DNA from 2 places in the Xanthomonas medicagonis genome. Region 2 is predicted to be linked to the other one. Evidence: predicted binding sites of a transcription regulator. Region 2 holds the regulator's gene; the other holds the start of a gene.
The links. The regulator FliA, encoded in region 2, starts transcription of late flagellar genes. The targets are predictions, from matches to a motif close to TAAAGTTTNNCNNNCNNNGGCCGATAA.
Positions count from the first base shown of each region.

Region 1: AB3X07_RS04925 (methyl-accepting chemotaxis protein) is a predicted target of FliA. The motif match lies at 1,352-1,378, and genes of this name have one in related genera.

Region 1 is NZ_CP162488.1:1,147,857-1,151,227, reverse strand. Features, by position in the region: gene AB3X07_RS04925 (methyl-accepting chemotaxis protein) at 1-1,319, opposite strand, end outside; gene AB3X07_RS04920 (BCCT family transporter) at 1,651-3,228, shown strand; gene ggt (gamma-glutamyltransferase) at 3,292-3,371, opposite strand, start outside.
Region 2 is NZ_CP162488.1:2,784,588-2,787,958, reverse strand. Features, by position in the region: gene AB3X07_RS11775 (chemotaxis protein CheA) at 1-293, opposite strand, end outside; gene AB3X07_RS11770 (protein phosphatase CheZ) at 298-909, opposite strand; gene cheY (chemotaxis response regulator CheY) at 910-1,302, opposite strand; gene AB3X07_RS11760 (RNA polymerase sigma factor FliA) at 1,320-2,069, opposite strand; gene AB3X07_RS11755 (MinD/ParA family ATP-binding protein) at 2,066-2,950, opposite strand; gene flhF (flagellar biosynthesis protein FlhF) at 2,937-3,371, opposite strand, start outside.

The sequences.
Region 1 (3,371 bases), 1.6 Mb from region 2:
AGCCGGAACAGGCCCACGCAGTCATGCAGCGTGGCGCTGCCCGCGGCCAGCGCCGCGCTGCGCTCGACCACCTTGGAAACGTGCTCCAGATTGCTGCGACTGAGTCCGACCACGTGCTCGACCGCGCGATCGATGCCACCGATCTCCTCGCCTTGCGCGGCGACGCGGGTGGCCACGGTCTCCATCGCCGCACTGGCGCGCCCGAGCAGCTCGCCGATGCCGCCGAGCACCTGCTCGGTGCGCTGCGCCGAGGCGGCGCTCTCGTTCAGCGCGCTGCCGGTCTCGCCGATGATGGTGCGCACGTCGCGCGCCGCGGCGCCGGCCTGCTCGGCCAGGCGCCGGATTTCGCTGGCGACCACGGCGAAGCCGCGCCCGGCGGGGCCGGCGTGCACCGCCTCGATGCTGGCGTTGATCGACAGGATGTTGGTCTGGAACGCGACCGCGTCGATCACCGCGATGACCTCGCTGGCGCGCGCCGAACGCCGTTCCACTTCGCGCATCGCCTGGCCCAGCGCGCGCGCCGCGTCCACGCCCTGGCGCGCGCTGTCGTCGGCGCTGGCCGCCACCGCGATCACCGCACGCAGTTCCTGGTTCATCTCCTGCAGCCCCTGCAGCAGTCGGCGGGTGGTCGCCACCACTGTCTGCAAGGCGTCCATCTGGGTCTGCGATTGCCGCGCCAGCTCGTCGTTCTCCGCGACCACGTGCGGCACGTCGGCGGCGATCTGCAGCGACAGCGCGACCGCCTGGCGGATCGCCTCGGCGAGATTGCCGAACCCGGCCGACAGGCGCCGGCCGGCCATCGCTTCGGTCTCCTGCGGCAACAGCGGCGTGTGCAGGCCCAGGTCCAGGTCGCAGCCGGTCAGGCGCTCGCCGACGCGCTCCAGCAATGCCTGCGCCTGCGCGCCGGCCTGCAGTCGCTGCGCCAGCGCCTGCAACGCCGGGCTGGTCGCGCCCTGCGTCTGGCCGGCGCCGAGCAGGGCGACGTCGCGCAGCAGCGTGGCGGTCTCCGCGTGCGGCAGCGACAGCAGCCAACCGTCGCCGTCGCGATCGCGCTGGTAGCGCACCCGCCGCGCCGGGTCGTCGTTGGACGCCAGCCAACTGCCTTCGCTGCCGACCAGCGCCGCCAGCGGCAGGCCCCAGACCGCCTCGCAGGGTTCGCCCAGCAGGGCGTCGCCCTGCAGTCCGAGCAGATCCAGCGCGGCACGGTTGGCGGCGCTCACGCGCCCCTGTTGGTCCAACCTGAGCAGCGCCACCGGCGCATCCGGCAAGGCCGCGGCATGCCCGGCATCGGCGCCTGGGCTGCGTGTGAACAACGCCATCGTCTTCCCCCTCCAGGAATCCTTCCGCCATGGTATCGGCCGCCGCCGCGCAAGCTGAGCGGGCGGGTGCGCAACCGGGACCGGCGTCATGCCCGCCGCCTTGCGCGTTCAGGCACGACGCTGGCACAGGACGGCCCGCCTCCCGCTCCGACACCGCGGCACGGCACGGCAACACGCCGGGCACAGCCTGCGCAGCGCGCCATAACGGCCTCGTGACGGTGAGCCCGGTATGGTCCCCGCCCCGCAGCAGGCACGACGGCGGCCGCGGCGTAGCGCCAGCGCGTGTTGCGCCGGCGCCCTCTCGCGCTTCCCGACCGGAGACTCTCCTGCCATGGTGTTCCGCATTTCCATCGCGCTGGTGGCCCTGCTGGTGCTGATCGCCGGGCTCGCCCCCGGCCCGTTCAACGCAGTGGTGCAGACCGCGCTGGCCGACGTGATCCGCAGCGCCGGCTGGTTGTACCTGCTGATCGTGTTCCTGACCCTGAGCTTCCTGCTGTACTTGGCGTTCGGCCGCTTCGGCAACCTGCGCATCGGCGGCGAAGATGCCGAACCCGATTTCTCCCGCGCCAGTTGGCTGTCGATGCTGTTCGCCGCCGGCATGGGCATCGGGCTGGTGTTCTGGGGCGCGGCCGAGCCGATCTCGCATTTCCTCAAGCCGCCGGAAGGGCTGGCGCCGGAGAGCATGCAGGCGGCGCGCGCGTCGATGCGCTATGCCTTCTTCCACTGGGGCCTGCATCCCTGGGCGATCTACGGGCTGATCGGCCTGGCGATGGCCTGGTTCCAGTACAACCGCAACGGCCGCGGGCTGATCAGCGACATCCTGCAGCCGGTCATCGGCCGCCATCATCGCGGCTGGATCGGGCAGAGCGTGAACATCGCCGCGGTGGTCGCCACCGCGGTCGGCGTGGCGACCACGCTGGGCTTCGGCACCATCCAGATCGCCGCCGGCGTGCAGCGCGTGTTCGGCGTGCACGCGGGGTTGCCGTTGCAGATGACGGTGATCGCCGTGGCCTTCGTGCTGTACATGATCTCCACCAGCACCGGCGTGGAACGCGGCATCAAGTGGCTGTCCAACATCAACCTGGCGCTGGCGGCACTGTTGCTGGCCGCCGTGCTGGTGCTCGGTCCCACCGGCTTCATCTTCGACACCTTCACCACCACGCTGGGCACCTACCTCAACCAGCTGGTGACGATGAGCCTGCGCATGTCGCCGTTCTCCGGCGATCGCTGGGTGGCCGACTGGACCATTTTCTATTGGGCCTGGTGGATCGCCTGGGCGCCGTTCGTCGGCTCGTTCATCGCCCGCGTCTCGCGCGGCCGCAGCGTGCGCGAATTCGTCGTCGGCGTGGTGCTCGCGCCGACCCTGCTCGGCTTCCTGTGGTTCTCGGTGTTCGGCGGTACCGCGCTGTGGTCGCAACTGTTCGGCCACGTCGACATGCTGCAGGCGCTGCACAACGGCTACGAGACAGTGTTGTTCACCCTGTTCGACAGCCTGCCGGGATCGCTGCTGCTGTCGAGCGTGGCGCTGTTGCTGCTGATGATCTTCTTCGTCAGTTCCGCCGATTCGGCGGTGCTGGTGCTGGCCAGCATGTCCACCGACGAGGCCGGCGACCCGCCGCTGGCGCGCAAGCTGGTGTGGGGCGTGGCGGTGGCGCTGATCGCGGCGGTACTGTTGCTGGCCGGCGGCCTGGACGCGCTGCAGGGCGTGATCACCATCGCCGCGTTGCCGTTCGCCTTGCTGATGGTGCTGGTGATCGTGTCGCTGTACCGCGTGCTCGATGCCGAATCCAACCGCCAACACCGCCAGGCGCAACGCGCCCGGCACATGATCGAGGCCTGGATCGCGCGCGAGCAGGCGGCGCAGGGCGCCACCGGCGATGAGACGGCGGGCGCGCGGGAGCCGCGCTGATCGCAGGCGCCGCTTGCCGTCGGCCGCGGCAGCGGGCCGCCGGCGACGGCGTGCCGGCCGGACTCAGTAGCCGGCGGCCTGCCCGTCCTTGCGGCTTTCCGAAGCGCCGTAATACACGCCGCTGACCGGATCGCGAGCGATCG
Region 2 (3,371 bases):
AGGTAGTCCAGCGACTGCTGCGCGGCGTCGAAGTGCCGTGCCTGCAGGGTGGCCTGGCCGGCGCGGGCCTGGCCGAGGGTGTCCTCGGCGGCGTGGCACAGCTCCACCATCGGGGTGATCGCCAGGAAGCCGGCGCCGCCCTTGAGCGTGTGGAAGCCGCGGAACACCGCGTTGAGCTGGCCGCTGTCCTCGGGCGCCTGCTCCAGCGACACCAATTGCTCGCCGAGCCGGTCCAGGATCTCCTGGGCCTCGATGATGAAGTCGGCAGCGATGTCGTCGGGTACGGCGCTCATAAAATTACAGTCCCAGTCCTGACAAAAGGTCGTCGGCGTCGTTCTGCGACACGCCGTGACGGTCCAGTCCGGCCAGCGCGGGGCCGGCCAGGCCGCCGTCGGCCTTCTTGTTGTCGTCCTTCGGCGGCAGTCCCAGCGCGCCGAAGCCTTCGTGCACGCGGCGCACGATGGTGGCGACGCGGCGGATGATCTGCCCGGTCAGGTCCTGGAAGCTCTGCGCCAGGGCCATCTCGGTGAGGTTGTGGCGGATCTTGTCGAGGATCTCGCTCTGGTCGCCGCTGAGGCCGCCGGCGCTGAGCTGGTTGGCCAGCGCGCGGCATTCCTCGGCCAGGTCCAGGGTGCGGTGGCTGGCCTGTTCGGTCATCTCCACCACGTGGTCCAGGCGCGAGCAGGCGTCGTCCAGTTCGCCGGCCTCGCTGGGCACCACCGGCAGTTCGCCGAGCGCCTGGCCCAGGTCGCGGGCGAGCCGGCTCAGGCCCTGCATCATCGGTCGCGTGCGCCAGGCGGCGAGGGTGTCGATCTCCCTGCGCCAGCCGGCCTCGTCGCCGTTCTCCAGCGCGTCCAGGGCGCCTTGCAGGCGTTCGATCAGGGCGGTACGTTCGGCGGTGGCTTCCATTTAGGCGGTCGCTCCCAGACGTTCGAAGATCTTGCCCAGCTTCTCCTGCAGCGTCTGCGCGGTGAACGGCTTGATGATGTAGCCGTTCACGCCGCACTGCGCGGCCTCGATGATCTGCTCGCGCTTGGCCTCGGCGGTCACCATCAGCACCGGCAGGTGCTTGAGCTTGTCGTCGGCGCGGATGTTGCGCAGCAGGTCGATGCCGGTCATGCCGGGCATGTTCCAGTCGGTGACCACGAACTCGAACGGTGCCGAGCGCAGCGCGGCGAGGGCGCTGTTGCCGTCTTCGGCCTCGGCGGTGTTGGTGAAGCCCAGATCGCCGAGCAGATTCTTGACGATGCGTCGCATCGTCGAGAAATCGTCCACGATCAAAATCCGCATGTTCTTGTTCACCGCTTACTCCTTGGGTCTTATTCTTCGTCTTCCAGGCCGGCGTCGGCCGCTTCGAACGCCTTGAGGCGCCCGCGCAACCGGACCGTGGCCTGGCCGTGGATCTGGCACACGCGCGACTCGCTGACACCGAGCACCGCGCCGATTTCCTTCAGGTTCAGTTCCTGCTCGTAGTACAGCGACAGCACCAGCTGCTCGCGTTCGGGCAACTGCGCGATCGCCTTGCCCAGCTCGCGGCCGAATTCGCTGCGTTCCAGCATCTGCTGCGGATTGGGGCCGCCCTTGGCGATGGTGTCCAGTTCGCCATGGTCCTCGACCCGCGACTCCAGGCTCAGCACCTGGCCGCGTGCGGCATCTTCCATCAAGCGCAGGTATTCGGGAAGCGGCATGTCCATCGCCGCGGCCACTTCGTTGGCGGCGGCGGCGCGGCCGGTGCTCTGCTCGATCTTGCGGATCGCCGAGGCGGCGTCGCGGGCGCGGCGGTGCACCGAGCGCGGCACCCAGTCGCCGCGGCGGATCTCGTCGATCATCGAGCCGCGGATGCGGATCGAGGCGTAGGTCTCGAACGAGGCGCCCTGGTCGGCATCGTAGCTGCGCGAGGCCTCGATCAGGCCGATCATGCCGGCCTGGATCAGGTCGTCGATCTCGACGCTGGCCGGCAGCCGCGCCGCCAGGTGGTGGGCGATGCGCCGCACCAGGTCCGAATGCTGGGTGATGTAGTCGTTGGCGCTGTTGCGCTGCACGGCGCGGTACTGGGCGGCGGCGTTCATGCGGCGACCCCCCGCTGGATGATCCGTTCGACGAAGAACTCGACGTTGCCGCGCGGCGCGGTCGGGGCCTGCCAGCGCGCGGTGCGGCGGGCGATCTCGGCGATCGCCTGCGCCGACGGGCTGGACGGGTAGGCCTTGACCACCGGCTGCTGGCGCTGCACCGACAGGCGCAGCCAGTCGTCCTGCGGCACGCAGCCCAGGTAGTTCAGCGACACGTCGCCGAGGAACTTCTCGCACACCCGGCTCAGCTTGTCGTACAGCAGGCGGCCTTCGTTGAGGTCGCGGACCATGTTGGCCACGATCTGCACCCGGTCCACGCCGCGTTCGCGCGAGAGCACCTTGATCAGGGCGTAGGCGTCCGTGATCGAGGCCGGTTCGTCGCAGACCACCACCACCGCGTCCTGCGCGGCCTGGCAGAAGGTCAGCACGCTGTCGGTGATGCCGGCTGCGGTGTCGATGATCATCACGTCGAGCTCGCGCTGCAGCTCGGAGAACACGTTGACCAGGCCGACGTGCTGCGCCGGCGGCAGTTCGGCCATGTGCCGGCGGCCGGAGGCGGCGGGCACCACCATCAGGCCGTTGGGCATGTCGATCAGCACCTCTTCCAGGGTGCAGCGCCCGGCGACCAGGTCGGCGAGGGTGAACTTGGGGGTCAGCCCGAGTAGCACGTCGACGTTGGCCAGGCCGAGGTCGGCGTCCAGCAGCAGGGTGCGCTTGCCCATGTCGGCCAGCGCCATGGACAGGTTGACCGAGATGTTGGTCTTGCCGACGCCGCCCTTGCCGCCGGTCACGGCGATGGTGCGCACCGGGCCCAGCGGCTCGCTGCGCGTTGCCGACAGGGGGAAGGCATTGGTCAGGTTGACGTAATCACGCGACGGCATGGGTCTGCTCCGGAGTACAGGGCTTATCGGCAGCGCGCCGCAAATCTTCAAGGCGCAATACCAGGCTGGCGGCGTTGGCGCGGTGCAGGTCGTCCGGCACGCGCTGACCATCGGTCACCCAGGTGATGGGAAGCCGGTGGTCCGCGACCACCGACAGGGCACTGCCAAACCGCCCGGTTTCATCCAGCTTGGTCAAGATCACCCCCTGCGGATCGGCGCCGGCGAACCGGCGCACCACCTCGTCCAGGTCGGAGAAATGGGCATTGGCAGGGAGTACTAGCAAGGACCGGACCACTCGCGAGGCGCGCAGCCAGTGCAACTGCGCGACCAGGGCGCGGTCGCGCTGGCCCATGCCGGCGGTGTCGATCAGCACCAGCTTGTAGTCGCGCAGGCGCTCCAGCAGCTGCTGCAGGGCGGCGTC